DNA from 3 places in the Kitasatospora sp. NPDC059812 genome. Region 3 is predicted to be linked to each of the others. Evidence: riboswitches for the same ligand, from Rfam matches in the RefSeq annotation. Region 3 holds a riboswitch; each other region holds the start of a gene.

Region 1 (3,804 bases), on a different contig from region 3:
CCGCAGACCGCGCACGACCAGGACGAGATCTACCAGGTGATCAGCGGCCGCGCCGAACTGACCGTCGGCGCCGAGACCGCCACGGTCGGGCGCGGCACCGTCGTCTACGTCCCGGCCGGCACCGAGCACCGCTTCCACCACGTCACCGAGGAGCTGCGGGTCCTGGTGGTGTTCTCCCCGCCCGAGGGCTGACCGTCTGCGGACCGATCGGGAACCGGCCGGGGACTGACCGTCCGCGGGCCGGCCGGGGCCGACCGTCTAGGGTCCTGGGCATGAGCAAGAGCCTGACGGAAGAACTCTGGGCGGCCATCGAGCCGGTGTACGCCGAGATCCTCGCCCACCCCTTCATCGGCGGCCTCACCGACGGCACCCTGCCGCGTGCGGCCTTCCGCCACTTCGTCGTCCAGGACTCGCACTACCTGCGCGACTACGCCCGCGCGCTCGCCGTCTGCGCCGCCAAGGCGCCCGGCGAGGAGGACGTGCGGGCCTTCGCCGACGACGCGGTCGGCGCGCTGGCCGCCGAACAGGGCATGCACGCCGAGTTCCTGACCGCCTTCGGCGGCAGCGCCGAGCAGGCCGCCGCCGAACCGGTGCTGCCCACCACCCGGGCCTACACCAGCTACCTGCTGGCCACCGTCTACGGCGGCTCCTTCGCCGAGGCCGTCGGCGCGGTGCTGCCCTGCTACTGGATCTACGCCCGGGTCGGCGAGGCGCTGCTCGCCCAGGGCTCCCCCGACCCGCTGTACGCCAAGTGGATCGCCACCTACGGCGACGAGGCGTTCCAGTCCGTCGTCCGCCGGGTGCTGGCGCTCACCGACCGTCTCGGCGAGGAGATCTCCCCGGCCGAACGGCGCCGGGTCGTCGAGCACTTCACGACCACCTCGCGCTACGAGTGGATGTTCTGGGACGCCGCCTGGCGCGGCGAGCGCTGGCCGGTCTGACCGCTGGTCGCAGGGGGTGCGGGGCCCTTTCCGGGGGTCGTCCCCGAGGCCCGTACCCGGGTCTCCCCTGGGCCCCGGGTCGGGGTGATCTAGGGGTTCTCTCCGGGCCATCGGGCCTCGTTCCGGCACTCGTGTCCCCGTACGATCGAAGTACCGAAAGCAAGCGGGATGCGGCACCGGACGGCAGCCGACCCCACGGGGAGAGAAGGAACGGTCATGGCTGAGCTCTGGAAGTCGCTGCCCTCCTGGGTGCGGAACATCGTCATCCCGGTGCTGGTCCTGGTGCTGCTCTGGAACATCGTGGGATTCGTCTTCGGTGTCGTCGGCGCCCTGCTGAGCATCATGATCAAGGTGCTGGTCGTCGCCGGTATCGCCGCCGCCGTGGTGGTCCTGGTGAAGAAGGCCGCCAAGGGCTGAGCAACCGTTCGAGGCCCGGCCCCCTGGACGGGGGGCCGGGCCTTCGGCGTTCCCGGCGCGGCGTCCGGCCGGCCGGAGGCGTGCTGGACCTGCGGCGATCGGCTCGCTACGGTGTTGGGCGTCATGTGCAGGCAACACCGCCTGCCGACGCGGGAGCTCGGAGCACCGGGCTGAGAGGGCGCTGACCGGAACGTCGACGGACGGACCGACGGCTGCGTCGACCGCAGGAACCTGACCGGGTAATGCCGGCGTAGGGAGTTTGAGGTCAGATGACCACGTTCGAAGCACAGCCGCAGCCTGCCCGCAACACCGGGAACAGCGGCACCGAGGCCGGCGGCAGCGAGGCCGGCGAGGCCGCCACCGCCACCGCCACCGCCACCGTCACCAGCGCCGGTACTGGCTACCCCACCCCGGCCTGGCGCAAGGCCTACCGCGAAGGGTCCCGGCCCGACCTGCGGGTCCCGTACCGCGAGGTGCAGCTCACCAACGGCAGGACCGTCCCGCTGTACGACACCTCCGGCCCGTACACCGACCAGGCCTACGAACCCGACGTGCGGCGCGGCCTGCCCGCCCTGCGCGACGCCTGGATCCGCCTGCGCGGCGACGTCGAGGAGTACGACGGCCGCGAGGCCCGCCCCGAGGACGACGGGATCAAGCACACCTCGCCGCGCGGCGGGAACCTGCGCAACCTGGACGCCGTCTTCCCGGGCCGCCCGCGCCGCCCCCTGCGCGGCCGCGGCGGTGCCGCCGTCACCCAACTCGCCTACGCCAAACGGGGCGTGGTCACCCCCGAGATGGAGTTCGTGGCGCTGCGCGAGGGCCTCGCCCCCGAGTACGTGCGGGCCGAGGTGGCCCGCGGCCGGGCCGTCATCCCGGTCAACGTGAACCACCCCGAGGTGGAGCCGGCGATCATCGGCACCAACTTCCTGGTGAAGATCAACGCCAACATCGGCAACTCCGCCGTCACCTCCTCGATCGAGGAGGAGGTGGAGAAGATGACCTGGGCCACCCGTTGGGGCGCCGACACCGTCATGGACCTCTCCACCGGCCGCAACATCCACACCACCCGCGAGTGGATCCTGCGCAACTCCCCCGTGCCGATCGGCACCGTGCCGCTCTACCAGGCCCTGGAGAAGGTCGACGGCAAGGCCGAGGACCTGAGCTGGGAGGTGTACCGGGACACCGTCATCGAGCAGTGCGAGCAGGGCGTCGACTACATGACCGTCCACGCCGGCGTCCTGCTCCGGTACGTCCCGCTGACCGCCCGCCGCAAGACCGGCATCGTCTCGCGCGGCGGCTCGATCATGGCCGCCTGGTGCCTGGCGCACCACCAGGAGAACTTCCTCTACAGCAACTTCGAGGAGCTCTGCGACATCCTCGCGCGCTACGACGTCACCTTCTCGCTCGGCGACGGCCTGCGCCCCGGTTCTATCGCGGACGCCAACGACGAGGCGCAGTTCGCCGAACTGCAGACCCTCGGCGAACTCGGCCGGATCGCCCGCGAGCGCGACGTCCAGGTGATGATCGAAGGCCCGGGCCACGTCCCGATGCACAAGATCAAGGAGAACATGGATCTCCAGAAGGAGATCTGCGACGAGGCGCCGTTCTACACCCTCGGCCCGCTCACCACCGACGTCGCCCCCGGCTACGACCACATCACCTCGGGCATCGGCGCCGCGATGATCGCCTGGTGGGGCACCGCGATGCTCTGCTACGTCACGCCCAAGGAGCACCTGGGCCTGCCCAACCGCGACGACGTCAAGACCGGCGTGATCACCTACAAGATCGCCGCCCACGCCGCCGACCTCGCCAAGGGCCACCCCGGCGCCCAGGACTGGGACGACGCCCTCTCCGACGCCCGCTTCGAGTTCCGCTGGGAGGACCAGTTCAACCTGGCCCTCGACCCGGAGACCGCCCGCGCCTTCCACGACGAGACCCTCCCCGCCGAACCCGCCAAGACGGCCCACTTCTGCTCCATGTGCGGCCCGAAGTTCTGCTCGATGAAGATCAGTCAGAAGATCCGCGCCGAGCACGGTGACGGTTCCAGCGCCGTGGAGACCGAGTTCGACGCCGAGGCCCTGGCGGGCATGGCGGAGAAGTCCGCCGAGTTCGCCGCCCAGGGCAACCGGGTCTACCTCCCCCTCGCCGACTGACGTCGTTCTGTCGAAGCGCTGCTCCGGGTGTCTCGCTGTTCCTGTGGCAGCGCTTCGGCATGCCTGGGCCACGGGGCTGCACGCGGGCCACCGGGGGAGTCGGTCGCCGAGCTAGTATTACGTGGTAGTGGTAATACGTGCTACTTCGGAGGTGGGAGATGCGGCTCAACAGCAAGGGGCAGGTCACGATCCCCGCGGATCTTCGCGAGAAGTGCGGCCTGCGTCCCGGAGACGAGGTGGACGTCATCGAGGAGGACGGCGTCCTGCGGATAGTGCGTCGGGCAGGCCACGGC
Region 2 (13,691 bases), on a different contig from region 3:
CGACTGCACGTTCACCATCCACCGCGGCCTGGCCGGGCTGTACGTCTCCGACCCGCGGTGGACCACCACCTACGAGAACCTCGCCCCGGGCCTGGCGCAGTGGCTGCACGACGCCATCCTCGCCAACGCGGACCGGCACGAGAAGGCATAGTCGCCGCCGGACGCCGGACGCCGGACGCCGGACGCCGGACGCCGGGCCGCGTGGCCGGGGGGGCTACGCGACCCCGCGCCCGAAGGAGCGCCGGTAGGCGGTCGGGGAGGTGCGCATCACCCGGCCGAAGTGGTGGCGGAAGGTCGCGGCGCTCTCGAAGCCGACCGCCGCCGCGATCTCCTCCACCGTCCCCTCCGGTGACTCCAGCAACGGCAGGCTGGCCGCGATGCGCTGGGTGACGACCCAGCGCATCGGGCTGGTGCCGTTGCGGGCCGTGAAGTGCCGCAGGTACGAGCGGTCCGACATCCGGGCGGCGCGGGCCAGCAGCGGGACGGTCAGCGGGGACGCCAGGTGGCCCATCGCCCACTGCATGCTGCGGGCGACCCCGTCGTCCTCCTCCTCGACCGGGCGGACGGCGGCCTCGATGAACTGGGCCTGCCCGCCGTCCCGGTGCGGCGCCACCACGAAGCGGCGGGCCACGCTGTTGGCGACCTTGGCGCCGTGGTCGCGGCGGACCAGGTGCAGGCAGAGGTCGATCCCGGCGGCGCTGCCCGCGCTGGTGAGCACGTTCCCGTTGTCGACGTACAGCACGTCCGGGTTGACCCGCACGTCCGGGTGGCGCTGCTGGAGCAGGTCGGCGTACCGCCAGTGGGTGGTCGCCTCCTGCCCGTCGAGCAGTCCGGCGGCGGCCAGCGCGAAGGCGCCCGAGCAGATCGAGACGATCCGGGCGCCGCGCTCGTGCGCCGTCCGCAGCGCGGTGACCAGCCCGGGGGAGACCGCGCCGCTGAACGCGTTCGGCACCCCGGGGACCACCACGGTGTCGGCCGAGGCCAGTTCGTCCAGTCCGTGCCGGGCGGTCAGCGCGAACCCGCCCACCGCGTCCAGCGCCGTCCCGGGCCGGTCGGCGCACACCTTCAGCCCGTACCAGGGCGCTGCCAGCAGGCCGCCCAGTTCGGGCCGGGCCAGCCCGAACACCTCCACCACCACGCCGAGTTCGAAGGGCGCCATGCCCGCGAAGGCGTACACCGCGACGTGGTGCACCGGCTCCGGGCGGGTGCCGATGGCGACGGGCACCGGGCCCGGCCCGGTGCCGACCGGGCCCTCGACGTGCTGCTCGGTCATGCGGACCCCCTGCTGACGGGTGGCGGGATGGCGGTGAGTGTAGCCGTTCCGGCCGGCCGGGAATCTGCTCGAATCCACCTGCAACCTCCACCCCGGTCACACGTCCATTGGTACGGGGGCGGAGAGGGGCGGGCCGAGGGCGGCTGTCAGGATCTCCCCGATCACGATCTTGATCAGGAGTCCTGACGGTCCGGCGAGAGCCGCCACCGTCCCGGGGGAAAGCGGAAACGCGCATGTCCATGGCCATCGGGCCGATCGCCGGGCCGACGAGGGGGCGCGGTTTCTCCGTTCGCGGAGTGGTCGCCGTGCTGTTCGGCGCGCAGGAGGCCGACGAGGTGCCCGCCGGTCCGGGTGACGAGCAGGCGGCGCAGCGCCGTTCCGGCTTCCGGCTGCTGCGCGGCGGGCGCAGGCCCGCGGAGGACCGGCCCACCCTGACCGACCTGTACCACGCCCACCGGCTGGGCCTGGTGCGGATGGCCGTCCTCCTGGTCGACCACCAGGACCTGGCCGAGGACGTCGTCCAGGAGGCCTTCACCCAGCTCTACCAGCGGTACGGCGAGCACCTGGACGACCTGGACAATGCGCTCGGGTACCTGCGCACCGCGGTGGTCAACGGCGCCCGGTCGGTGCTGCGCCGCCGGAAGACCGCCCGCGAGTACGTCCCGCCGCACGAGCCCGACGCCGCCTCCGCGGAGGACCACGCGGTGCTCAACGACGAGCACCGGCGGGTGCTCGCGGCCATGCAGGAGCTGACCCCCCGCCAGCGCGAGGTGCTGGTGCTGCGCTACTGGTCCGACCTGTCGGAGGCGCAGATCGCCGAGACCCTGGGGCTGTCCCGGGGCGCCGTGAAGTCCACCGCCAGCCGGGCCCTGGACGCCTTGGAAAAGCATCTGGAGAAGGTTCGATGACCGACAAGCTCCCCGGCCGCGAGAGCGGAGGCCGAGACGGTGACGGGCCGGCCGAGACGGCGACCGAACGGCTGCTGCGCGAGGCGATGAACGCCCGCACCTCGCTGATCACCGCGCACGACCTGCGCCCGGCGCAACCGCCGCGCGGCCGGGTGCGGCGCTTGCGCCCGGTGTACCTGACCGCCGTGCCGGTCTTCGCGCTGGCCGCCTCCCTGGCGATCGGCCTGCTCACCTTCCACGGCGACCCGCTGGCCAGGAAGGACGTCCCCCCGCCGGCCGCCACCACGACGACCTCGCCGAGCCCGACCCCCGAACCGACGGCCGCCCCGACCCCCACGGCCCCCTCGCCGGACACCGGCAGTCCCGCCGCCGACCCGGAGACCGGGGCCCCGCTCTCCGACCCGACGTCGGTCGGCACCCGGACGACGGCGCCGCCCACCACCCCCGCCACCACCCCGGCCACCACCGCGCCGGCCGGGACGACGTACCCCTTCCGGGGCGTCAAGTTCAAGATCCCGCCGGGCTGGCGGGCCGTCAATCCGGATCCTGCCGCCAACAGCCTCTGCATCCTGAGCCCGAGTGCTCCGCAGGACGCGTCGGCCGGGGACTGCCTGCCGCACGGCGTGCTCTTGACGGTCCTGGACCAGGAGTCGGAGTCCTGGCCGAGGCTGCCCGACCTGGATTCCGACAGCGGTTGGTCCACGCAGCCCTGGTGCCCGGCGTGGTCCTACTCCCCCACGCTCGCCAGGAGCGGACAGATCGACAGTGTCGGCCCGACCAGGAGCACACCCACCGTGGCAGGCCGTGCCGCACGCAAGTCGCAGTGGCAGATCAACTGCGGTGGCGACGCCTTCACGGCCCAGATGTGGGCCCTGCCGAAGGACTTCGTGTCCGTCGCGGCGATCGGCCTCAAGGCCGACTACCAGCCCGGACTGATGACGATCGTCAACACCCTCGACCTGAGCGGCCGCCAGGCGCCGCCCACGGAGGCCAACCGGAACGACATCGCGGTGAGCTTCGACGGCCTGGCGGCCGGTCAGCAGCTGACGGCGGGGAGTTCGGCCGTCACCTTCTCGGTGACCTTCCGGAACACCAGCCAGAACACCTACGGCCGGTTGCAGCCGCTGGTCGTCACGGAGCCCTACCCGGGTTCGCCGCCGGTGCAGGTCGTACAGGGGCCCAACGACGGCAAGCTGGAGCGTCAGGACGGTGACACCTGGCGGCCGGCGCCGATGGGGCCGGGCAGCGACATGGGCTACGCGGTGGCGGACCAGGCGTCGCTGTTCTCCCTGGCCCCGGGGCAGACCAGGAAGGTCACCTACCGGCTGACCCTGGGCGCCGGGAACGGCCCGGGGGACATGCCGGTCTCGGCGCAGGTGACGCTTCCGTACAACGGAAGCAAGCTGACCGTGCTCGGCGAGAAGAAGATCTCCGTCAAGGTCACCAAGTGACACGAGGGCCCGGCCTCCCCACCGCGGGGAGGCCGGGCCCTCGGAGGGTGGATCAGGCCAGCGAGGCCATCCAGGCCTCGACCTCGTCGGCGCGGCGCGGCAGGCCGGCCGAGAGGTTCTCGTTGCCGTCGGCGGTGACCAGGATGTCGTCCTCGATCCGGACGCCGATGCCGCGGTACTCCTGCGGCACGGTCAGGTCGTCCTGCTGGAAGTACAGGCCGGGCTCGACGGTGAGGACCATGCCGGGCACCAGCAGCGCGTCGGCGTGCTCCTCGCGGCGGGAGTGGGCGCAGTCGTGGACGTCGAGGCCGAGCATGTGGCCGGTGCCGTGCAGGGTCCAGCGGCGCTGGAGGCCCAGCTCCAGGACCTTCTCGACGTCGTAGGCCGAGGCGTCCAGCAGGCCCCAGGCGAGCAGGCGTTCGGCGAGCACGCGCTGCGAGGCGTCGTGGAAGTCGCGGAAGCGGGCGCCGGGCTTCACCGCGGCGATGCCGGCCTCCTGGGCGTCGTACACGGCGTCGTAGATCTTGCGCTGGAGGTCGTTGAAGCGGCCGTCGATCGGCAGGGTGCGGGTGACGTCGGCGGTGTAGAGGGTGTGGGTCTCCACGCCGGCGTCCAGCAGCAGCAGCTCGCCGGGGCGGACGTCGCCGTCGTTGCGGACCCAGTGCAGCGTGGTGGCGTGCGGGCCGGCGGCGGCGATGGTGCCGTAGCCGACGTCGTTGCCATCGACCCGGGCGCGGCGCCAGAAGGTGCCCTCGATCCAGCGCTCGGAGGTGGCGACGGCCTGGCCGAGCTCGCGGACCACATCGGTGAAGCCCTTGACGGTGGCGTCGCAGGCGGCGCGCAGCTCGCCGACCTCCCACTCGTCCTTGACCAGCCGCAGGCCGCTCAGGAACTCCTTGAATTCGGCGTCCCGGTCGGCGTCCAGCACGTCGGCCAGGGTGTCCTCCAGGCCGGCGTCGTAGCCGCGGACGATCCGGGTGGGCACCGCGGAGTCCTTGGCGCGCCCGGCCAGTTCCTCGGCGGCCTTGCGCACGTCGCGCGCCGGCAGGCCGAGCAGCTGCTCCTGCTCGCCCAGGCTGTTGCGGCGGCCGACCCACAGCTCGCCGTAGCCGTCCAGCCAGAACTCGCCGTTCTCGCGGTCGGAGCGGGGCAGCAGGTAGAGGGCGAACTCGTGGCCGGCGTCGCCGGTGGGCTCGGCGACGAGCACGGCGTCCTCGGTCTGGTCGCCGGTGAGGTGCACGTACTCGCTGGAGGCGCGGAAGCTGTAGTCGGTGTCGTTGGAGCGCACCCGCAGGTTGCCGGCCGGGACGACCAGCCGCTCGCCGGGGTAGGCGGCGGAGAGCCGGGCGCGACGCTCGGCCGCGTACGGGGCCTGGGCGACCGGGACGAGGCCGTGCAGGTCGGTGTCGGCCCAGCCGGTCTTCATCGAGGCGGCCAGCTCGTCGGAGACCTCGCCGTACAGGCCGTTCTTGCGGCCCTTGAACTGCTGCGGCTCGTCGCCGCCGTCGGCTTCGGGGTTCTCGGCCACTGCGGGCGTGCGGTCCTCGGTCACGTGTAACGCCTCCTTGGGGTGGTACCGCCGCCCCTCGGGGGAGTGTCGGATCGCGACACGCGCGGGCGGCCGTGCGTCCATGGTACGGACGCCCGGCCGCTCGCCCGTTCGGGGTCGGGACGACTGTTCGGGGCGGCTATTCGAAGCGGGCCGCGAGCAGCAGCAGGTCGTCGGTGGCCGGTCCGGGCTCGGGGTCGGGGCAGACGGCCAGCAGGTGGGCGCAGAGCCGGTCCGGGTCGATCCGCACGTCGCGCGGGGCGTCGGCGGCGGCCCGGCGCAGGTTGGCCTGGCCGGCGTGCAGGGTCGGGCCGCAGCGGCGGGCCAGCCCCTCGGTGTAGAGCAGCAGGGTGTCGCCGCGGTCGGCGGTGAGCTCGACGCCGGGGGCCTCCCAGCAGGCCAGCATGCCGAGCGGGGCGGAGAGCGAGGTCTCCACGAACTCGGCGCCGTGCCGGCCGACCAGGACGGGCGGGCAGTGGCCGGCGCCGGCCAGAGTGATCCGGCGCTCCTCGGGTTCCACCCAGGCGTAGACGGCGGTGGCGGTGCGGGCCGGCTCGGTGGTCTTGAGCAGCAGTTCCAGGTCGCCGAGGACGGACACCGGGTCCTCGCCCTCCAGGACGGCGTAGGCGCGCAGCGCGGCCCGGATCCTGCCCATCGCGGCGGCCGCGCCGGGGGCGGAGCCGGGGCCCGCGCCGGGGCCGTCGCCGGAGACGGAGCCGACGGTGAGGCCGACGGTGCCGTCCGGCAGCGGGATGGCGTCGTACCAGTCGCTGCCGCAGGAGCGGTCCAGGCCGGCCGGGAGGATCCGGGCGGCCAGCCGCAGGCCGGCGGGCTGGGGGAGCCGGTCGGGCAGCAGGCCGCGGCGCAGCGCCTCGGTGGTGCGCCGGACCTTGTCCGCCTCCAGCTGCTTGGCGAGCAGCGGGGCGGCGATCCCGGCGTAGCGGTGGGCGAGCTCGCGCTGGCGCTCGGTGGGTTCGGCGGGTTCGTCGTAGAACCAGAGGGCGGCGGCGAGCGGGCCGTCCTCCTCGGTGGCGAGCGGCAGGCCGTAGCAGCCGCCGAGGCCGAGCTGGGCGGCGAGTTCGCGCAGCCGGGCGCCGGTGGCCGGGTCCTCGGCGAGGTCGGGGGAGTGCAGCCGTTCGGGCCGGTCCTGTTCGCGCAGCAGCCTGGCGAGCAGGCTCTGCTCGGGCGGGACGGTCTCCAGCGCGCCGAGGCTGGCGCGGTCGAGGCCGAGGCCGACGGGCTGGCCGGGCCTGCCGCCGGGCATCCGGGTGACCAGGACGCCGCGGCGGGCGCCGAGCAGGGCGGCGCCGGAGGCGAGGACGGTGTCCAGGGTGGCGGCGAGGCCGCGGGCGCGGGCGAGCTGTTCGGTGTGCCGGTGCAGGCTGGTGAAATCGGACAGTCGTCCGGCCAAACGGTCCTGCACCCCGGCGGCCGGTGCCGTGCGGACGTCCGCCGCGCTGTCCTGCGCGTCGGCGGGGCCGGGGAAGCCCGGTGGGTCGAGGACGGTCAGCCCGCCGGCGCTGCCGGGCTCGCCCGGCTCGGAGGGTGTCGACGACGACGGGTGGGACTCGGTCATGCCGCCACTCCTGACGTGCTACGTGCCATGCGGAACCCCCAGGTACGGCCGGTGTGGAGCGATGACGGCCAAAGGGCGCGTTTCGCCTCGATTCGCTACTACTCGTCATTGATCGACAGCAATGCCACCACTTCTACACAGGCCATTTGGGGCATGTCCAGATCCAGGACGACGCGGTGGCCTGTTCCACATCCGCGAGACCCGGTCGGGGGGCGCGTACGGCCTGGCCGCGCGCCGGTCCGGTCGGGAGGCATGGAGGGGACCGGGAGCGGGCAGAACGGAGGGGACGGACCCGGCGGCCGTCCGGATCGTATGCCCGCGCCGCCCGGGACCCGGGCTGGCCGGAAGTCTCTCACTCGTACGGTGGAACCAAGCGCGCCCGGGCGGCGTCCATCCGGTCGCATACGGGATTCTCGTTCCAGGGGCTGTTTCAGTGCGCGGCCCTTCTCATGTCGTGCTCCACACCGTGATCCACGTCGTCGCCACGCCGCCCGCCATGCCGCCCGCCCCCCTTCGCGCCGCCGGGGCCGTGCCACCGCGGGTCCGCGTGACGAGTCCCGGCGGTGCCGACGGGCCGGAGCGAACCGAGCGGTCAGGGAAAGGAACGAGCGCCATGCGTGAGAACCCGAAAGATCCGTGTCCGCCCGCCACTCCCCACCACCCCGTCCAGGACGACGTCGCACGTCAGCGCCCTGCCCGGCTCGCCGCGGCCCTGACGGCCGCCGTCGACCACCGCTGGCCCGTGGTGCCGGGGGCCGTTCTGCGCGGCGGCCAGTGCTCCTGCGGCGACCAGGACTGCGTCGTGCCGGGCGCGCACCCGCACGACCCGTCGCTGCTGGCCGCCACCACGGACGCCCGGATGGTGCGCTGGTGGTGGGAGCGGCAGAGCCCGGACGCTCCGGTGCTGGCCGCCACCGGTTCGGTGGTCTCGGCGGTCAGCCTGCCGGCGGCGGCCGGCGCCCGGGCGCTGGTCTACCTGGGCGCGCTGCGGCTGCCGCTCGGTCCGGTGCTGGCGATGCCGGGCCGGTACGCGCTGCTGGTGGCCCCGTACTCGCTGGACGCGCTCGGCGAGATGCTCGCTCAACTCCCTTGGGTGCCAGGCTCGTTGCGCTACCACGGGGTGGACGGCTTCCTGCCGCTGCCGCCCGGCGGGGCGGCCGGCCGGGTGCGCTGGGTGCTGGCCCCGTGCCCGGACGCCGACGGCGGGGTGTGGCTGCCGCAGGTCGGGCCGCTGCTGGGCGAGTTGGTGGAGGCGACGGTCCGGTTGGGCAGCGGTCGCTCGGCGTACTGATCCGCCGGTCCGTTCCCGGGCCGCTCGTCGGGGCCCTGCGGAAAACAAAAGATCCGGCCGCTGGCGACGGGGGATGCACCAGCGGCCGGACTCTTTAGACAGTAACAAGGATCCGCGCCCGCGCCAATTTCCAAGAGGCCCTGCCCGCCCGGAAATTGCGGCTTCATGGCGACAATGTGACGCGTATCACCCGGATCCCGGGCGCTTTAGTTCAAGGTGACCTGACGGTTCACCAGGTTCGCGCGGGCGCGCCGCTCCTCGGCGGTCAACGGGGTCTCGTCGGCGAGCACCGAGGCCAGCCGCTCGGCGAACTCGGCGGCCGGCTTCTCGCAGTCGGCGGCGGTCATGGCGAGCGGGAGGTCCCAGACCGGGACGGTCAGGCCGTGCGCGCGGAACGAGCCGACCAGGCGGGTGTCCGGGCCGAGCGAGGACTGGTCGGCGGCGCTCAACCGGGCCAGCGCGTCCAGCAGCCGCTCCTCGGGCACGGTCATCACCCAGCGCAGGTGGTTCTTGTCGGGGGTGCCGCACCAGTAGGCGGCGTCGGCGCTCGCCAGCTTCTCGGTCGGGATGGCCGAGGCGTTGGCGCGCTCCAGGGAGGCGGCGACCTCGCCGGTCGCGGTCTCGGCGTCCTCCAGCCAGAACTCGAAGCCGGTGTGCACGGCGGGCGTGAACGCGGCGTTGACGTCCAGCAGGTCCTGGAGCCGGCGTCCGCCCGCCTCGGTCCGGCGGGACGGCACCGGGTTGCCCGGCTCGGTGGCCAGCGCCAGCTCCAGGGCGTCCGCGAGGTCGCGGCTGAGGTCGCCGGAGGAGGACTGGGTCTGCAGGCCGAGCAGGATGGAGCCGTCCTGGCGGCGCAGGGCCGGCCAGGCCAGCGGCAGCACGGTGGCCAGGGTCACCGACGGGACGTCGCCGGTGGCGCCCTCGGCCACCCCGGCGGCCAGCGTCAGCGGCACCGTGGCGGCGGGCACCAGCTCGCGCAGCGCGACCCAGTCGGCCTCGCCCGCCAGGCCCTCGAACGGGCGGTGCACCAGCTCCTGCACCGCGTGCGAGGCCTCCCGGCCGTGACAGGCCTTGTACCGGCGGCCCGAACCGCAGGGGCAGTTCTCGCGGGCCCCCACCACGGGGACCTCGCCCGTGACGGCGGTGGTGGACTGACGCTGCGGCGCCTTCTTGGCGGCCTTCTTGCCCATGGTGCGGCTCTCCCGGGAACGGTGGTCCTTTGCTCCGGGCAGCCTACTGACGTTCCCCCGGCGCGCGGGCACGCGCCGGGCGGACGGGTGGGGGGCGCGCGTCGGTTCAGGCGCTGCGGGCGTCACCACCGGTGCGCCGGGCGTGCCGGGCCCGGGCGGGCAGCGCCGCCCAGACCGTCACCTCGCCGGGCGCGTCGCGCACGCCCCAGTCGCTGGCCAGCTGGCCGACGATGTTCAGGCCGCGACCGCCGCGCGAGGTCAGCGAGGGGCCGGCGGGCAGCGGCCGGGTGGTCGCGCCGCCGTCGGTGACCTCCAGGGTGAGCACGCCGTCGGCGTGCAGCTGCCAGCGGACCAGCACGCCGCCGTCCGTTCCGCTCCCGTGCTCCTCGCGCTCCCGGCCGCCCGGTGCGGGGTGCGTTCCGGAGGGGACGCCGACCAGCAGCTGGTCCACCACCTCGGCCCGCGCGCCGCGCCCCAGGGCCCGCAGCGGGCCGAGCGGACGGGCGTACCGACAGGCGTTGCTCAGCAGTTCGGAAAGGATCAATACGGCATCATCAATGACCGGCTCCGGTATCTGCCGGTCGCCGAGATCTCGACGCAGTCGGCGCCGTGCGACCCCGACACTCGCCGGGCCGTGCGGCACTGCCATGGTCGATGAAGTCGGCACTTCACGCGCCACCATCAACGCCACCCCCGGACCTCCTTCAGCGTATGCCGAGGGAGAGATGCCCCTTGGTAATGCGTCGGAAACGACCGCCGGACGATCCCGCGAGGACATTTCAAGCGATTGCGACCGAGGGTGGACCTGAGGTCATTCCGTGCTCACCCTGCGTCGCCCCGGTGCATGAATTCCGGCAATAACGGGCCCGGAAGGTTTGACTGCCGACCAGAACGATCAGGTTGTGTCCGGGCTTTGCGGGTGGATTTGCGGGCGGCCCGCCGCCCGACGGCGGATCACCGCCCGAGCTGCGCCAGGACCTCGGCGGGCCGGTTGGTGATGATCGCGGACACCCCGAGCTCCAGGCACAGTTCCACGTCGGCCGGTTCGTCCACGGTCCACACGTGCACCTCGTGCCCCAGCTCGCGCAGCCGCGTCACCAGCTGCGGGCGGGCCCGCACCAGGTCGATGCCCGGCCCGGCGATCCGCGCCCCGCCCGGCAGCGGGGAGCCCGGGCGCAGCCGGCCGACCAGCGGCAGGGTCCGTTCGAACAGGAACACCCGCCGGTACTCCGGCGCCGAGGCCGCCACCCGGTCCAGCCCCACCGAGGAGAAGCTCATGATCCGGGCCGAGGGGCGCTCGCCCTCCCGGCTCGCGCCGATCTTGAAGCGTTCGAGCGTCCGCAGCAGCTCGGCCTCCACCCGGCCGCGGTAGCGCACCGGGTGCTTGGTCTCGATCGCCAGGTCCACCGGGCGGCCGCAGTCCACCACCAGCTCCAGCAGCCGCTCCAGCCGCAGCACGCCGCGCAGCTCGGGGTCGGTGCTGGGGCGGCCGGTCTTCCAGGCGCCGAAGTCGTACGCCTCCAGCTCGGCCAGCGTCATCGCCGAGACGGTGCCCTGGCCGTTGGAGACCCGGCCGATCCGGCGGTCGTGCACGCAGACCAGCTCGCCGTCGGCGGTCAGCCGGACGTCGCACTCGACCGCGTCCGCGCCCTCGTCGAGCGCGCGCCGGTACGCCGCCAGGGTGTGCTCGGGCAGGGCGTGCGAGGAACCGCGGTGGGCGATCACCTGGACGGGCGGCGTGGTGCGCGCCGCCGTCGAGGACGGGTCTGTGCTGGTCACGGGCCCCACGATAGGCGGCGGAAGTGACGCGCAGGCGAAGACGGCCCCAATCCGCGGGGCCGTCTTCGGTGCCGGTCGGTCAGCTCCGCGCCGCCCTGCGGGTCAGCGGGGTGAGCGCCCAGGTGACCAGGGCCGGCACCAGGAAGGCGAACAGCGAGGCCGACGTCCACTCCTGCGGGGTGAAGTGCAGGGCGTCCTGGGCGGAGGTCCAGAAGTCCGTCCACCAGCCGGCCACCGCGGTCGGCGCGATGAACTGGTAGACCGCGAAGCCCAGCACCCACGGCAGCAGCATCAGGCGGCGCGAGGGCGCGTCGGCGGAGAGGTTCCAGCCGTACCGGCCGGCGCCGAAGAAGTAGTCCACCGCCAGCACCGCCAGCAGCGGCACGAAGACCGAGCCGATCAGGCCCAGGAAGTTGGTGTAGGTGTCGGTGAACTTGTCGATCTGCAGCGCCAGCACGGTGATCAGCAGGCCGATCCCGCCGGTCAGCACCCGGCGGTCCACCTTCGGCAGCAGGTTCTGCACCGACATCGCGGTCGAGTACACGTTGGCGAAGGACTGGTCCGTCTCGCGCAGCACCAGCACCAGCAGGAACAGCCAGCCGGCCCAGACGCCGAGGAAGGAGTCGAAGATCCTGTTCGGGTCGCCGTCGGACTGCAGCAGGGCCATCAGGCCGAGCACGTAGCACCAGACCTGGGCGATCGTGTAGCCGGAGAAGCTGCCCCAGAACGCCGAGCGCGCGGTGCGCGAGTGCCGGGTGTAGTCGGCGGCCAACGGGACGAAGGAGATCGACACCGCGATCATCGCGTCGGTGGCGCCCAGGAAGCCGTGCCAGTTGCCGGCGCCCGGGTCGGGCACCCCCTGGCGGCCCAACTGGACGGTGAAGTACACCATCGCGACGGCGACCGCACCGGCCACGAAGCGGCGCAGCACCGCGATCGAGCCCAGCGGCCAGATGGTCAGCGCGGTGGTCAGCGCGCCCGCCAGGAGCACGAACAGCCAGCGGTAGCCGTCGGTGTGGGCGACGGTCTGCGCGCCCGCCGCGATCGTCAGCAGCTCGAACACGCCCCAGCCGACGCACTGGACGATGTTCAGCACCGTCGGGACGTACGACAGCCGGGTGCCGAACAGCCCGCGCAGGTTCGCCATCGCGGGCGCACCGGTACGGGCCCCGATCAGCGCGGCCACGCCGAGCATCGCGGTGCCGACCACGGTGCCGGCCACGATCGCGGTCACCGCGGCGGCCAGCGACAGCTCGCTGCCCTTGGCGCCGAGCACGGTCGCGGCGGTGGAGAAGCCGATCAGGCTGACGCCCAGGTTCATCCAGAGCGCGAAGTGGTCCCGGAAGCGCAGCGTGCGCGGCGGCTCGGTGTCCAGTACGAGCGGTGCCTCGGCACGCTCCGGGCGGTCCAGGAGGGCGGTCGCCGTGTCGGTGGGGCCCGTGCGACCGCTGTCATCGCTGTCACCGTCGTGAGCGGTCGGGGACGGTTCGGGGAAACCCTTGGACGCGGGCGCGCCCGAAGAAGAGGATGGCGAAGCAGGCGACATGGCCGATACTCCCTACGCCGGCATTACCCGGACAGGTTCCGGCGGTCTGCGCCCCCTCGACGGTCCGCCCACGATCCCGTGGCGTACGGTCGACCAGCGCACTCTCAGCCTGGTCGGTCCAAGCTCCCGCGTGTCAGTTGTGAGCGACAGGCTAACCGGCCCGGGGGTGAACGCCAAGGCCACGGGGTGTGCGGCCCGCATCGCGGGACGTCCGGCGGAGGTGGGGGAGCCTCCGGTCGTCGGCCTGGTCGCCGGTTCGGTCGTCGGTTCGGCCGTCGAGTTGCTCGTCGGCTCGGTCGCCGGCTCGGTCGTCGGCGCAGGACAGCCTGGTCGGCGGCCCGGCTGTCGGCGGCGGCTAAGGATTCTTATGAGTTATTCAGAGGGGTCCTTACGGCAATCGAATCGGCAGTACGAAAAACTATGGTCCTTGGTTCTGTCAGCTATGGAGGTCGTTCGTGAGCACCGAGCGCGAGGTTGGGCCCACCGGGCCGCAGGGGGAGCAGCCCTCGGGCGGCCAGGCGGCGGCTGTTCCCGCTTCCGACGGCCACGCCTCGGGCGGGCACCAGCCGACACTGGCCTTCGGCCGGGTCCCCGAGCCCGCGGCCGCGCCGGCCGCCGAGGCCGCACCGGCTGAGGCCGCGCCGACCGAAGGCGCGCCGACCGATGGTGTTCCGGCCGAGGGCGGGTACCAGCCCACCGTGGCCTTCACCAAGGTCCCCGCGCCGGAGACGGCCCCGCAGGCCCCGGCCGCGCCGGTCGCCGACGCGCCGGCCGCCCCGGTCGACGCCGCCACCGGCTACATCGACGCGCCGCCGCCGGTCCTGCCGCCCGCCCCGCCGGTCCCGGCCGCGCCGGCGGCACCCGTCGCACCTGTCGCACCCGTCGCCGAGAGCCCGGCCCTGCCGCCGGGTGCCAACCCGTACGCCACCCCGGCCCACGGCGTCCCCGCCGCCGGCCCGCACGACCCGTACGGCACCCCGGCCGCCCCCGGCGCGCCCGCCGCGCACCCCGCGCCCGGCCACCACCCGTTCGGCGCCGGCCCGCCCCCCGGCGGGGGGGGGGCCCCCCCCCGCGCCGGCGGCGGGGGGCGGGGCCCGCGGGGCGCCGCCGGGCCCCCGCGGCACCCGG
Region 3 (13,691 bases):
CCTGCTGGTGGCGCACGCGATGCGGGGCCTGCCGGCCGCCGACGCCCGACACCTGGACGAGCGGCTCGGCGCGCCGGACCTGGTGCCCGAGGAGGTCGCCGGGCTGCGCGACCTGGTGGCCCGCAGCGGCGCGCCCGAGCGGGTGGAGCGCCGGATCGACGAGCTGATGCGGCAGTCCCTGGCCGCGCTGGAGGCGGCGCCGCTGGCCGACGAGCAGGCCCGCACGGTGCTGCTGGCCCTGGCCGAGGCCGCCACCGTCCGCAAGTACTGAGATCCGCACGCAAGAGGATCCGCAGGTACGGAGAACGGTGACGGCCCCCGGGGCCGTCAGGCCGAGCGCACCCGCCGGGCGAGCTCGGCGGCGGCGGCCTGCGGGTCGTCGGCGGCCGTGATGGCGCGGACCACGACGATCCGGCGGGCGCCGGCGGCCAGCACCTCGTCGAGGTTGCCGAGGTCGATGCCGCCGATGGCGAACCACGGCCGGTCGGTGCTCTGCTTCGCCGCGTACGAGACCAGGCCCAGGCCCGGCGCCGGGCGGCCCGGCTTGGTCGGGGTCGGCCAGACCGGGCCGGTGCAGAAGTAGTCCACGCCGGGCTCGGCGACCGCCGCGTCCACCTCGGACTCGGCGTGGCAGGACCGGCCGATCAGCACCTCGTCGCCGAGGATCGCCCGGGCGGCCGGCACCGGCAGGTCGTCCTGCCCGAGGTGCAGCACGTCCGGCCGGGCCGCGTGCGCGACGTCGGCGCGGTCGTTGACGGCCAGCAGCTTGCCGTGGCGGCGGCAGGCGTCCGCGAAGACCTCCAGGGCCTCCAGTTCCTGCTTGGCCTCCAGGCCCTTGTCCCGGAGCTGGACGATGTCCACCCCGCCCGCCAGCGCCGCGTCCAGGAACTGGGCGAGGTCGCCCTGCTCCCGGCGGGCGTCGGTGCACAGGTACAGCCGGGCGTCGGCCAGCCGCCGGCGCGGCGTGTCCGCCGCCATCAGATCAGCATCGCCTGGGCGCGCCGCTTGACCTCGGTGCCGCGGTTCTCCTGCAGCGCCTGGATCGGGCTGCCGGGCAGCGACGGGTCCTCGGTGAAGAGCCACTCCAGGATCTCCACGTCGTTGTAACCGCAGTCGCGCAGCACGGTCAGGGTGCCGGACAGGTGCTTGACCAGCCCCTGGCCGTCGATGAACGCCGCAGGGACCTGCAGCGACTTGTTGGGGCCCCGCCGGACGGCGATCAGCCCGCCGGTGCGGACCAGGTCGCGCACCTCGGTGACGCGCACCCCCCACTGCTCCGAGATGTCGGGCAGGTACATCCACTCGGAAACCAGGGCTTCAATCTTGCTTTCAATCTCACTCACGCCACCAGACTGCCACCTCCACAGCCCCCCGCGCACCAGCCGCTACCCCGCGACCGCCGACTTCAGCGGCACCGAGGGGTCCGCCGCGCGGGCCCGGTCCAGCGCGGTGCCGCGCTCGATCAGCCGGCGGCCCTGGGTCAGATCGCGCGGCCGGTCGACGGCCAGCAGCGCGCTCGGCACCCCGTCGCGCAGCCAGAGCACCGTCCAGGAGGCGTCCTGCGGGCCGCCCCGCCACAGCAGTTCGTCGCCCTCGGCGTGCCGCCCGGCGTACTGGACCATCCGGCCGAACTGCTCCGACCAGAAGTACGGCACCGGGTCGTACGGCGGCGCGTCCGCGCCGAGGACGGCGGCCGCCGCGGCCTCGCCGGACTGCAACGCGTGGTCCCAGTGCTGGACGGCCAGCCGGGCGCCGGAGCGGGCGGACGGGTAGCTGACGCAGTCCCCGGCCGCGAAGACGCCGGGCAGGCCGGTGCGCAGCCGCCCGTCCACCAGGACGGCGCCGGTGCCGTCCAGCTCGACACCGGAACCGGCCAGCCAGCCCGTCGCGGGCCGGGCGCCGACGCCGACCACGACCTCGTCGGCGGGCAGGTGCGAGCCGTCCGCGAGCAGCACCGCGCCCGCCTCGACGGCGGCCACGCCGACCCCGCAGCGCAGGTCGACACCGGCCTCGGCGTACCAGGCGGCCATCGCCGAACCGACCTCGGCCGGCAGCGCGCCGGGGACGGGCGCCGGGCCCGCCTCGACCACCGTCACCTCGCAGCCGGCCGCTCGGGCGGCGGTGGACACCTCGGCGCCGATCCAGCCCGCGCCGACCAGCACCAGCCGCAGGCCGGGCCGCAGCAGGGCGCGCAGCGCCAGCGCGTCGTCCAGGGTGTGCAGCAGGTGCGCGCGCTCGGCGCCGGGCAGGGCGCGCGGGGTGGCGCCGGTGGCGATCACCAGGGCGTCGTACGGGAGGTCGCCGGCGCCGGTGTGCAGCACGCCGGGGGTGAGGCCGGTGGCGCGGCGGCCGGTGAGCAGCTCGATGCCCAGGTGCGGGTAGTCGATGTCCAGGGTGGTGGCGTCGGCCTTGCCGAGCAGCACGTCCTTGGAGAGCGGCGGCCGGTCGTACGGCGCGTGCGGCTCCTCCCCGACCAGCGTGATCCGCCCCCGCCAGCCGCCCTGCCGCAGCTTCAGGGCGCACTGCGCCCCGGCCAGCCCGGCCCCGACGACAACCACCTGATCCGTTGCGTTCAGCTCTGCCACGCCCGTCACTGTACTCAGCGCCCTGCCGGGGCCACCGGCCCGTCCACCCCGCATACGGGCCTTCGGCCGGGCCCGCCCCCGGCGTTATGGTGGGGGCACCATCACGGGAGCCCGGCGTACCGGGCTGAGAGGCGGGCTGGCACGGCCCGCGACCGTCCGAACCTGATCCGGGTCATTCCGGCGAAGGGAGAAGAGCAGCCTTGTCACGCTTGCCCGAGGAAACCCACGCCGATGTGCTGGTGATCGGCGGGGGCATCATCGGCCTCGCCGTCGCCTGGCGCGCCGCGCAGCGCGGGTTGCGGAACATCGTCGTGGTCGACCCCTCCCCCGGCGGCGGGGCGGCCGGGGTCGCGGCCGGGATGCTCGCCCCGGTCACCGAGCTGCAGTACGGGGAGGAGCCGCTGCTGCGCCTCGGCATGGCCTCCAACCAGCGGTACGGGGACTTCGCCGCCGAGCTCACCGAGGCGAGCGGCGGCCTGGACACCGGGTACCGCCGGTGCGGCACGATCGCCGTCGCGCTGGACTCCGACGACCGCGAGGAACTGCGCGAGCTGCACGCCTTCCACCAGCGGCTCGGCCTGGACTCGTCCTGGCTGACCGGCCGGGAGGCCCGCAGGCTGGAGCCGATGCTCGCCCCCGGCGTACGCGGCGGCCTGCACGTCGCGGACGACCACCAGGTGGATCCCCGCCGGCTGCTGACCGCCCTGGTGGCCGCCTGCGAGCTCGCCGGGGTCGTGGTCCACCGTGCCGAGGCCGTCGGGCTGCTGGTCGAGGGCGGCCGCGCGGTCGGCGCCCGGCTCGGCACCGGCGAGACCCCGAGGGCCGACCAGGTGGTGCTCGCGGCCGGCCCGCACAGCCACCGGCTGCCCGGACTGCCGGAGGGCGTGCTGCCGGCCGTCCGCCCGGTGAAGGGGCAGATCCTGCGGCTGCGGATCCCCGAGGCGTACCGGCCGTTCCTGTCCCGCAACGTCCGCGCGGTGGTGCGCGGGCAGCACCTGTACCTGGTGCCCCGGGAGAACGGCGAGCTGGTGATCGGCGCGACCACCGAGGAGCAGGGCTACGACACCACCGTCACCGCCGGCGGGGTGTACGAACTGCTGCGCGACGCCCACGAGTTGGTGCCGGGCATCACCGAACTCCCGCTGCTGGAGACCTCGGCCGGGCTGCGGCCCGGCTCGCCGGACAACGCCCCGCTGCTGGGCCCGACCGCGCTGCCCGGGCTGGTCGCCGCCACCGGCCACTACCGCAACGGCGTGCTGCTCACCCCGGTGACCGCCGACCTGCTCGCCGAGTACCTGGCGACCGGCGAACTCCCCGAGCTCGCACAGCCGTTCACACCCACCCGGTTCTCCCCCGACCGCTCCACCACGAAGGCCTCCGCATGACCGAGATCGCACCACCCGAGACCACACCGGCCCAGACCACCCCAGCCCGGACCGCACCGGCCGAGATCGCGCTGACCGTCAACGGCGAGCCCCGCCGGGTGTCCACCACGACCACCCTCGCGGAGGTCGTGGCCACCCTCAGCACCGCCCACAGCGGCGTCGCCGCCGCCCTCAACGAGGCCGTGGTGCCGCGCAGTTCGTGGCCGGCCCCGGAACTGTCGACGGGCGACCGGATCGAGATCCTCACCGCCGTCCAGGGAGGCTGACATGGCCGACGACCTGCTGACCATCGCCGGGGCGTCCTTCGGCTCCCGGCTGATCATGGGCACCGGCGGCGCACCCAGCCTGGAGATCCTGGAACGGGCGCTACTGGCCTCCGGCACCGAGCTGACCACCGTGGCGATGCGCCGGGTCGACGCCGGCACCCAGGGCTCCGTCCTGGACGTGCTGACCCGCAACGGCATCCGGGTACTGCCCAACACGGCGGGCTGCTTCACCGCCGGGGAGGCCGTGCTGACCGCCCGGCTGGCCCGCGAGGCGCTCGGCACCGACTGGGTGAAGCTGGAGGTGATCGCCGACGAGCGGACCCTCCTGCCGGACCCGATCGAGCTGCTGGACGCCGCCGAGACCCTGGTCGACGACGGCTTCACGGTGCTGCCGTACACCAACGACGACCCGGTGCTGGCGCGCAAGCTGGAGGACGTCGGCTGCGCGGCGATCATGCCGCTGGGCTCGCCGATCGGCTCCGGCCTGGGCATCCGCAACCCGCACAACTTCCAGCTGATCGTGGAGGGCGCGGGCGTCCCGGTGATCCTGGACGCGGGCGCCGGCACCGCCTCGGACGTCGCGCTGGCGATGGAGCTGGGCTGCGCGGCGGTGATGCTCGCCTCCGCGGTGACCAGGGCGCAGGACCCGGTGCTGATGGCCGAGGCGATGCGGCACGCCGCCGAGGCGGGCCGGTTCGCCCACCGGGCCGGCCGCATCCCGCGCCGGTTCCACGCCGAGGCCTCCTCGGCGATGGCCGGCCGGGCGGAGCTGGACACCCGCGAGCACCCGGCGTTCTGACGCCCTGGCGCCCGGGCACCCGCCGCGTGTGCCGTGTCACAAACCGGGCACAGCCGGGCCCGGAGGCGATGTCCTCCGGGTCCCGCTGCCGCCTGCGGCCCTAGACTCTCCGGGTGGACATGGCATTGCACGACCCCTTGATCGGTACCCTGCTCGACGGCCGGTACCGGGTCGAGCAGCGCATCGCGACCGGCGGGATGTCCACCGTCTACAGGGGCACCGACACCCGGCTGGACCGGGTCGTCGCCCTCAAGGTGATGCACCCCGCGCTGGCCGGGGACGACGGCTTCACCGCCCGGTTCATCCGCGAGGCCAAGGCCGTCGCCCGGCTCTCCCACCCGAACGTGGTGAACGTCTTCGACCAGGGCGCGGACGGCGCAAACGTCTTCCTCGCCATGGAGTACGTGCCCGGCCGCACCCTGCGGGACCTGCTGCGCGACCGCGGCGCACTGTCCGTGCGGGCCGCGCTGGACGTGCTGGAGCCGGTGCTGGCCGCCCTCGGCGCCGCCCACCGGGCCGGGCTGGTGCACCGGGACGTCAAGCCCGAGAACGTGCTGATCACCGAGGACGGACTGGTCAAGGTCGCCGACTTCGGCCTGGTCCGGGTCCTCGGCACCGCCGACGGCGCGCCCACCTCGACCAGCACCGCGACCGGCGGCACGGTCCTCGGCACCGTCTCCTACCTGGCCCCCGAGCAGATCCTCCCGGACGCCCCCACCGACCAGCGGGTCGACGTCTACGCGGCCGGCATCCTGCTCTACGAGATGCTCACCGGCCGCCGCCCACACACCGGCGACAACCCCGTCCAGGTCATGTACAAGCACCTGCACGAGGACGTCCCCGCCCCCTCGCTGATCGCCCCGGCCGTCGGCCCCGGGCTGGACGCCATAGTGGCCGGCGCCTGCGCCCGGACGGCCGAGGCCCGCCCGTACGACGCGGTCGAACTGCTCGCCGCCCTCCAGCGGCTCCGCCGCACGCTCACCCCGGCCGAGCTGGACGCCGAGCCGCCGGCCTCCACCCGGCCCAGCCCGCGCTACCCGACCAGCGAGCCGACCTCGGTGATCCAGCCGCCGACGGGGCCCGTCGACGCCGCGGCGCCGGAGCCCACCAGCGTGCTGGACGTGCCGGCGGAGCTGCTGGACCAGCTGCTGGTCGAGCCGCGCCCGTACGACGAGCCGACCCCGGTGCACGGGCGCCGGCCCGGCCTGCTGCGCCGCCTCCCCCGCAAGCCGCTGATCTGGGCGGCCGCGCTGACCGCCCTGGTGCTGGCGGTCGGCGGCGCGACGTACGGGCTGTCCGAGGGACTGTACGGGCCGGTACCCGGCGTGCTCGGCAAGGACCGGGCCGAGGCCCAGCGGATCCTGGACAAGGACGGCATGCACGGCCGCTTCGTCGAGGCGTTCAGCGAGAGCGTCCCGGCCGGGCAGGTGATCGCCACCGACCCCGGGGTGGGTGCGCGGACCCGCAAGAGCGACACCGTGACGGTCACCGTCTCCAGGGGCCCCAAGCGGATCGCGGTGCCGGACCTGACCGGGAAGACCGCCGACCAGGCCGCCGACGCGCTGACCGCGGCCCAGCTGACCAGGGGCGGCGTGACCGGGACGTACGACGACACCGTGCCGGAGGGCGTGGTGATCAGCAGCTCGCCGGCGGCCGGGCAGCTGCTCCAGGAGAACACCGCGGTCTCGCTGGTGGTCAGCAAGGGCATGGTGCCCGTCCCGGACGTCACCGGGATGAGCAAGGACGACGCGGCGAAGGCGCTCCAGGCGGCCGGCTTCACGATGCAGACCAGCGGGGTCAACCTGTTCGGCACGGGCAAGGTGTCCGGCCAGTCCCCGGCGGCCGGCGAGCGGCGCCCGCAGCACACCGCGGTGACGGTCAACTTCCCCTTCTTCTAAGGGGATTCCTCGCTTCTGAGGGGATTCCTCCGAACGTCGGTCCGCCCTCAGCGCAGCGGGCCGTCGCCCGGCTCCTCCTGGTGGGAGTAGCGCTGCTCGCGCCACGGGTCGGCGAGGTTGTGGTAGCCGCGCTCCTCCCAGAAGCCCCGGCGGTCGGCCCGCATGTACTCCACCGCGCGGACCCACTTGGGGCCCTTCCAGGCGTACAGCCCGGGGACGATCAGCCGGACGGGGAAGCCGTGCTCGGCGGTCAGCGGCTCGCCGTTGCGGTGGGTGGCGAAGATCGTCCGCGGGTCGGCGAAGTCGGCCAGCCGCAGGTTGGCGCTGTAGCCGTACTCGGCCCAGACCATCACGTGGGTGACGCCGGGCGCGGGGGGCTCCAGGTCGAGGAGGGCGGCGGCCGGCACGCCCGACCACTCGTTGCCGAGCAGCGTGAACTTGGTGACGCAGTGCAGGTCGGCGACGACGGTGGTGCGCGGCAGGGCGTGGAAGGCCTCGAAGCCCCAGCTGCGCTTCTCCGCCGAGGCGGTCGCGCCGAACACCTGGAGGTCCCAGGTCAGCGGCTTGAAGCGGGGTACGGGCCCGTAGTGCAGGGCGGGCCAGCCGCGCTGCACGCGCTGCCCCGGGGGGAGCCTCGGGTCAGACGGCGGAAGCGGTTCTTGTTCGGACTGACCCATGACTCCATGGTGACAGACGGCGGTCGACGCGCCGTGCGCGCCCCTTGGCGCGGCCACGCGCCCCATCCCCAAGAACCGGTGGTCGAGCCCGTATCAGCTCAAATCGGATATTCCGAAACATGTCCTAGTGAGTGTGAACTTACTGGAACTTTCTCCCATTTCGATGCCAGGATGCGCAGCGCAGGAGTCACAACAGGCCGTAGCGCAGGGAGGCACCAGCCATGCAGGGCGACCCAGAGGTCATCGAGTTCCTCAACGAGCAGCTCACCGCGGAGCTCACCGCGATCAACCAGTACTTCCTGCACGCCAAGATGCAGGAGAACTTCGGCTGGACGAAGCTCGCCAAGTACACCCGGCACGAGTCCTTCGACGAGATGAAGCACGCCGAGACCCTCACCGACCGGATCCTCTTCCTGGACGGGCTGCCGAACTACCAGCGGCTGTTCCACGTCCGGATCGGCCAGACGGTCAAGGAGATGTTCGAGGCGGACCGCCAGATCGAGGTCGAGGCGATCGACCGGCTGAAGCGCGGGATCGTCGTGATGCGCGCCAAGAACGACGTCACCTCGGCGAACATCTTCGAGGACATCCTGGCCGACGAGGAGCACCACATCGACTACCTCGACACCCAGCTGGAGCTCCTGGAGAAGCTCGGCGAGGCGCTCTACCTCGCCCAGGTGATCGAGCAGCCGGAGTCCTGAGCCCTCAGGCCGAGCCCTCAGCCCGAGTCCTCAGGCCGCGCGCAGCGGGGCGACCAGGGCCGGGGCGGCGGGAGCCGCGGCGGCCACCGGCGCGGGCGCGGCCTGGGCCTGGGCCTGCGGGTCGGCCAGGCCGAGCTTCGCGGCGAGGCGGGCGGTCGGGCAGGGCCGGGCGCCGTGCTCGCCGAGCAGAGCCTGGATCCGGCGGACGCAGGACCCGCAGTCGGTGCCGGCCTTGCAGCCCCGGGCGATCTGGCGCGGGGTCTCGGCACCGGCGTCGATCGCCTTCTTCACCTGGTCCTCGGTGACCGCATGGCACATGCACACGTACATCGCGGACTCTCCAGGGTGGTGCGGCGCCGACTGGCGGAACGATCTTGACTAAGGCTTGCCTTACTTCACTAAGCCTCACCTTACCCGGCGATCCGGGTACGAAAAAGCCCCTCCGGGCTCGGGGACCCCGAATCCGGAGGGGCTTTCGTCACATTCGTTCACCGGTGACCCGCCGGCGGCGGCTCACCCGTGGCAGCTCACTGGCCGCGGTACATCTCCGCCACCAGGAACGCCAGGTCCAGCGACTGGCTGCGGTTGAGCCGCGGGTCGCAGGCCGTCTCGTAGCGCTGGTGCAGGTCGTCGACCAGCACCTCGTCGCCACCGCCGACGCACTCGGTCACGTCGTCGCCGGTCAGCTCCACGTGGATGCCGCCCGGGTGGGTGCCCAGCGCGCGGTGCACCTCGAAGAAGCCCTTGACCTCGTCGAGCACGTCGTCGAAGCTGCGGGTCTTGTGGCCGCTGGAGGCCTCGAAGGTGTTGCCGTGCATCGGGTCGCAGATCCACACCGGCTGGGCGCCGGACGCGGTGACCTTCTCCACCAGGGTGGGCAGGTGGTCGCGGACCTTGCCCGCACCCATCCGGGTGATGAAGGTGAGGCGGCCCGGCTCGCGCTCCGGGTCCAGCTTCTCGATCAGGGTCAGTGCCTCGTCGACCGAGGTGGTCGGGCCGAGCTTGACGCCGATCGGGTTGCGGACCTTCGAGGCGAACTCGATGTGCGCGTGGTCCAGCTGGCGGGTGCGCTCACCGATCCACACCATGTGGCCGGAGACGTCGTACAGCTCGCCGGTGCGCGAGTCCACGCGGGTCAGCGCGGTCTCGTAGTCGAGGATCAGCGCCTCGTGCGAGGAGAAGAACTCGACGGTCTTGAACTCCTCCGGCGCCACACCGCAGGCGTTCATGAACGCCAGGGCGTTGTCGATCTCCCGGGCGAGCTGCTCGTAGCGCTGGCCGGCCGGCGAGTTGCGCACGAAGTCCTGGTTCCAGGCGTGCACCTGGCGCAGGTCCGCGTAACCACCGGTGGTGAACGCGCGCACCAGGTTCAGCGTCGCGGCGGACGCGTTGTACATCCGCTTGAGGCGCTCCGGGTCCGGGATGCGGGACTCGGGGGTGAAGTCGAAGCCGTTCACCGAGTCGCCGCGGTAGACCGGCAGCGTCACGCCGTCGCGGGTCTCGGTCGACTTGGAGCGCGGCTTGGAGTACTGGCCGGCGATCCGGCCCACCTTCACGACCGGCACCGAGGCCGCGTACGTCAGCACGGCGGCCATCTGCAGCAGGGTCTTCAGCTTGTTGCGGATGTGCTCCGCCGAGACGCCGTCGAAGGCCTCGGCACAGTCACCGCCCTGCAGCAGGAAGGCCTCCCCGCGCGCCACGGCTCCGAGCCGGGCGCGCAGCTGGTCGCACTCGCCGGCGAACACGAGCGGCGGATAGGAGGCGAGCTCGGCAAGGGTCTTGCGCAGAGCCTCTTGGTCCGGCCATTCAGGCTGCTGCGCCGCGGGCAGGGACTGCCAGGAGTGGCCAGTCCTCGATGTCTCAGTCGTCACGGTCACACCACCAAGGCTACGGGGTGACCCGAGCGATTCGTGACCATTGCCCGAGGGGTGAGACATAACTCGGACAAACACGTGACCGGGCTCACCCTCCCCGCACGATCCGCTACGCTCGAACCATGCACGCGCCCCACACCCACTCCTGGTGGTGGGCCTCCCCCAAGGGTGGCCCACCGATCGCGCGTTCCTAGACGAACACGACGGCCGCCCCTCGGGGCGGCCGTCGGCATATGCGCAGACGGCCCTCCGGGAGCGGATCCCAGCACCGCACCTCACCAGTCCCCCGGAAGGAAGCCGCTCCGTGACCGCCACCGCCGACCTGCTCGCCCGCCTCACCGCTCCCGACGCGCCCGCGTTCGCCCTGCTGCACCGCCGCACCCCCCGGCTCGCCCCGGACACCGTCGAGGTGCTGGTGGGCACCGTCGACAGCTACCAGAACCTCGCCGACCTGCCGGTCCGCACCGGCGTCCCGGCCGACGGCCCGGTGCACGACCTGCTCGCGCTCGTCCCGTACCGGCAGATCCGCGAGCGCGGCTTCGAGGCGCACGACGACGGGACCCCGCTGCAGGCCCTCTCGGTGACCGAACAGCACACCCTGCCACTGGCCGAACTCACCGCCGCCCTGCCGCAGTCGCCGGTCTCGCTCACCGGCGGCTCGTTCGACATCGACGACGAGGCGTACGCCACGATCGTCCGCCGGGTGATCGAGGAGGAGATCGGCAACGGCGAGGGCGCCAACTTCGTGATCCGGCGCGACTTCGGCGCCACCCTGGAGAACTTCTCGCCCGCACTCGCGCTCACCCTGTTCCGGCGGCTGCTGGAGCAGGAGCGCGGCGCCTACTGGACCTTCCTGGTGCACACCGGAGAACGCGTCCTGGTCGGCGCCTCCCCCGAGGTGCACGTCCGGCAGAGCGGCGGCACCGTCGTGATGAACCCGATCTCCGGCACCTACCGCTATCCGGCCGGCGGCTCGGACATCGACTCGCTGCTCCGGTTCCTCCACGACCCCAAGGAGCTGGAGGAACTGACGATGGTCGTCGACGAGGAGCTCAAGATGATGTGCACGGTCGGCGACCTCGGCGGCCAGGTGCTCGGGCCCCGGCTCAAGGAGATGTCCCACCTCGCCCACACCGAGTACGAGCTGCGCGGACGCACCTCGCTGGACGTCCGCGAGGTGCTCCGCGAGACGATGTTCGCCGCCACCGTCACCGGCAGCCCGGTACAGAACGCCACCCGGGTCATCAAGCGGTACGAGCCCGGCGGGCGCGGCTACTACTCCGGCGCGCTCGCCCTGATCGGCCGCTCCGCCAGCGGCGGGCAGCTGCTGGACTCGCCGATCTGCATCCGCACCGCCGACATCGACCCGGCCACCGGCCGCCTGGTCGTCCGGGTCGGCGCCACGCTCGTCCGCCACTCCGTCCCCGAGTCCGAGGTCGCCGAGACCCACGCCAAGGCCGCCGGGGTGCTCACCGCGATCGGCGCCCGGCCCGCGCCCGCCCGGCTGCCCGGCCCCACCGGCCCCCGGCTGGCCGACGACCACCGCGTCCAGGCCGCCCTGGACGCCCGGCGGGCCGACCTCGCCCCGTTCTGGCTGCGGATGCAGACGCCGACCGTGGTCACCGAGTCCGCGCCGACCCTGGTGGTCGACGGCGAGGACACCTTCACCTCGATGCTCGCCCACCTGCTCACCTCGATCGGCCACCAGGTCAGCGTCGTCCGCTACGACGCGCCCGGGCTGCCCGCCCTGCTGGCGGCGCACCGCGGGCCGCTGGTGCTGGGCCCCGGGCCCGGCGACCCGGCGCTCGCCGACGACCCCAAGATGGCCCTGCTGCGGCCGGTCGTCGCGGACGCCCTGGCCGCGGTCCGGTCCGGGGCCCGCACCGCGCCGCTGCTCGCGGTCTGCCTCAGCCACCAGCTGCTCTGCGGCGAGCTCGGGCTGGCGCTGGGCCGCAAGGACGTCCCGTACCAGGGGGCGCAGGAGAGCGTCGACCTGTTCGGCACCAAGCACACCGTCGGCTTCTACAACACGTTCACCGCGCGCTGCTCGGACGCCGACGCGGCCCGGCTCGCCGCACAGGGCGTCGAGGTCGCCCGGGACGCCGCCACCGGGGACGTCCACGCGCTGCGCGGGCCCGGCTTCGCCGGCCTCCAGTTCCACCCCGAGTCGGTGCTGACCCGCGACGGCGTCGGCATCGTGGCGGGCCTGCTGCGCGAGGCGGCGGCCGTCCGCGGCTGAGGAACCGGCTGAGCAGCCGGTGGGGGGGCGGGGGCGGGGGGCGCCCCCCCCCCCCCCCCCGGCCCCCCCCCCGGCGGCGCCCGCCCGGGCCCGCGGGGGTAGGGGGCGAGGCCCACGGCGCGCCCCCGTGGCGCGCGGCGGCCCCCGCCCCCCCTCCCCCCCCGGGGGCCCCCGGGGGGGGGGGCCCGCCCCGGCCCCCCCCCCCCCACCGCACGCGGGACCGCCGACGCGGCCGGACCCGCCGGAGCCGTCAGATGTCGTCGTCCAGCCCCTGCTCGATCGCGTACCGCACCAGTTCCACCCGGTTGTGCAGTTGCAGCTTGCCGAGCGTGTTCTGGACGTGGTTCTGCACCGTCCGGTGCGACAGCACCAGCCGGTCGGCGATCTGCCGGTACGACAGGCCCTTGGCCACCAGGCGCAGGACCTCGGTCTCCCGCGCGGTCAGCTGCGGGACGGCCGGCGCGGAGGCCGGGGCCGGTTCGGCGGCCAGCCGGCGGAACTCGCCCAGCACCAGGCCGGCCAGGCCCGGGGTGAACACGGCGTCGCCCACGGCCGTGCGCCGCACCGCGTCCAGCAGCTCCTCCCGCCCGGCCGACTTGACCAGGTACCCGGTCGCGCCGGACTTCACCGCCTCCAGCACGTCCTGGTGCTCGCCGCTGGCCGAGAGCACCAGCACCCGCACCGCCGGATCCTGCGCGACCACCTGGCGGCACACCTCGGCGCCGGGCAGACCGGGCAGGTTGAGGTCCAGCACGACGACCTGCGGCGAGCAGGCGCGGGCCCGGCGGACGGCCTCCTCGCCGTCGCCCGCGGTGGCCACCACGTCGAGCCCCGCCTCGGCGAGGTCCCGCGAGACGGCGTCGCGCCACATCGGGTGGTCGTCCACGACCATCACCCGTATCGGCCGGTCAGTCGTCGGCTGATCGGTCATCAGAGCCCTTCCTCGGGACACGGAGTTCGACCTCGACGCCCTCTCCGGGCGCCGAGTACAGCTCGGCCGTGCCGCCGAGGTCCAGCAGCCGGCCGCGGATGGACTGGGAGACGCCCAGCCGCCCGGCCCGCTCCGCCTCGCCGAGGCGGCCGGGGGCGAAGCCGGGGCCGTCGTCGCGGATGCTGACCGTGACGGCCTGCGGCTCGTCCTCCACCAGGATCCAGGCCCGGGCCCGCTCCCCGGCGTGCCGGCGGACGTTGTCGACGGCGGCGCCGACCGCCGCAGCCAGTTCGCCGGCCGCCCCGGCGGGCAGCAGCACCGGCCCGCCGGGGGCGG

The links. Region 3 has a riboswitch for thiamine pyrophosphate ahead of thiO (glycine oxidase ThiO). Riboswitches for the same ligand answer to the same signal wherever they lie in the genome.
Region 1: it holds a riboswitch for thiamine pyrophosphate, as region 3 does, so the genes downstream of both, thiC (phosphomethylpyrimidine synthase ThiC) here and thiO (glycine oxidase ThiO) in region 3, are expected to answer to the same signal.
Region 2: it holds a riboswitch for thiamine pyrophosphate, as region 3 does, so the genes downstream of both, ACFV6D_RS10095 (purine-cytosine permease family protein) here and thiO (glycine oxidase ThiO) in region 3, are expected to answer to the same signal.

The regions. Positions count from the first base shown of each region.
Region 1 covers NZ_JBHWIO010000033.1:13,357-17,160, forward strand. Annotated here, with positions in the region: gene ACFV6D_RS18475 (cupin domain-containing protein) at 1-192, shown strand, start outside; gene tenA (thiaminase II) at 273-941, shown strand; gene ACFV6D_RS18485 (DUF5326 family protein) at 1,158-1,358, shown strand; TPP riboswitch at 1,498-1,632, shown strand; gene thiC (phosphomethylpyrimidine synthase ThiC) at 1,628-3,511, shown strand; gene ACFV6D_RS18495 (AbrB/MazE/SpoVT family DNA-binding domain-containing protein) at 3,670-3,804, shown strand, end outside.
Region 2 covers NZ_JBHWIO010000013.1:125,137-138,827, forward strand. Annotated here, with positions in the region: gene ACFV6D_RS10045 (MerR family transcriptional regulator) at 1-151, shown strand, start outside; gene ACFV6D_RS10050 (helix-turn-helix domain-containing protein) at 215-1,273, opposite strand; gene ACFV6D_RS10055 (RNA polymerase sigma factor) at 1,507-2,181, shown strand; gene ACFV6D_RS10060 (hypothetical protein) at 2,178-3,632, shown strand; gene ACFV6D_RS10065 (aminopeptidase P family protein) at 3,685-5,184, opposite strand; gene ACFV6D_RS10070 (PP2C family protein-serine/threonine phosphatase) at 5,321-6,757, opposite strand; gene ACFV6D_RS10075 (bifunctional DNA primase/polymerase) at 7,371-8,048, shown strand; gene ACFV6D_RS10080 (DUF5926 family protein) at 8,255-9,238, opposite strand; gene ACFV6D_RS10085 (ATP-binding protein) at 9,345-10,016, opposite strand; gene ACFV6D_RS10090 (glycerophosphodiester phosphodiesterase family protein) at 10,193-11,017, opposite strand; gene ACFV6D_RS10095 (purine-cytosine permease family protein) at 11,097-12,563, opposite strand; TPP riboswitch at 12,556-12,703, opposite strand; partial or broken gene ACFV6D_RS10100 (hypothetical protein) at 13,019-13,691, shown strand, end outside.
Region 3 covers NZ_JBHWIO010000001.1:91,216-104,906, reverse strand. Annotated here, with positions in the region: gene ACFV6D_RS00480 (polyprenyl synthetase family protein) at 1-271, shown strand, start outside; gene thiE (thiamine phosphate synthase) at 328-978, opposite strand; gene ACFV6D_RS00470 (Rv2175c family DNA-binding protein) at 978-1,343, opposite strand; gene ACFV6D_RS00465 (NAD(P)/FAD-dependent oxidoreductase) at 1,386-2,594, opposite strand; TPP riboswitch at 2,679-2,791, shown strand; gene thiO (glycine oxidase ThiO) at 2,795-3,970, shown strand; gene thiS (sulfur carrier protein ThiS) at 3,967-4,236, shown strand; gene ACFV6D_RS00450 (thiazole synthase) at 4,238-5,035, shown strand; gene pknB (Stk1 family PASTA domain-containing Ser/Thr kinase) at 5,155-6,933, shown strand; gene ACFV6D_RS00440 (molybdopterin-dependent oxidoreductase) at 6,981-7,610, opposite strand; gene bfr (bacterioferritin) at 7,832-8,311, shown strand; gene ACFV6D_RS00430 (bacterioferritin-associated ferredoxin) at 8,342-8,641, opposite strand; gene ACFV6D_RS00425 (class II 3-deoxy-7-phosphoheptulonate synthase) at 8,839-10,248, opposite strand; gene ACFV6D_RS00420 (anthranilate synthase family protein) at 10,490-12,424, shown strand; gene ACFV6D_RS00415 (response regulator transcription factor) at 12,675-13,355, opposite strand; gene macS (MacS family sensor histidine kinase) at 13,333-13,691, opposite strand, start outside.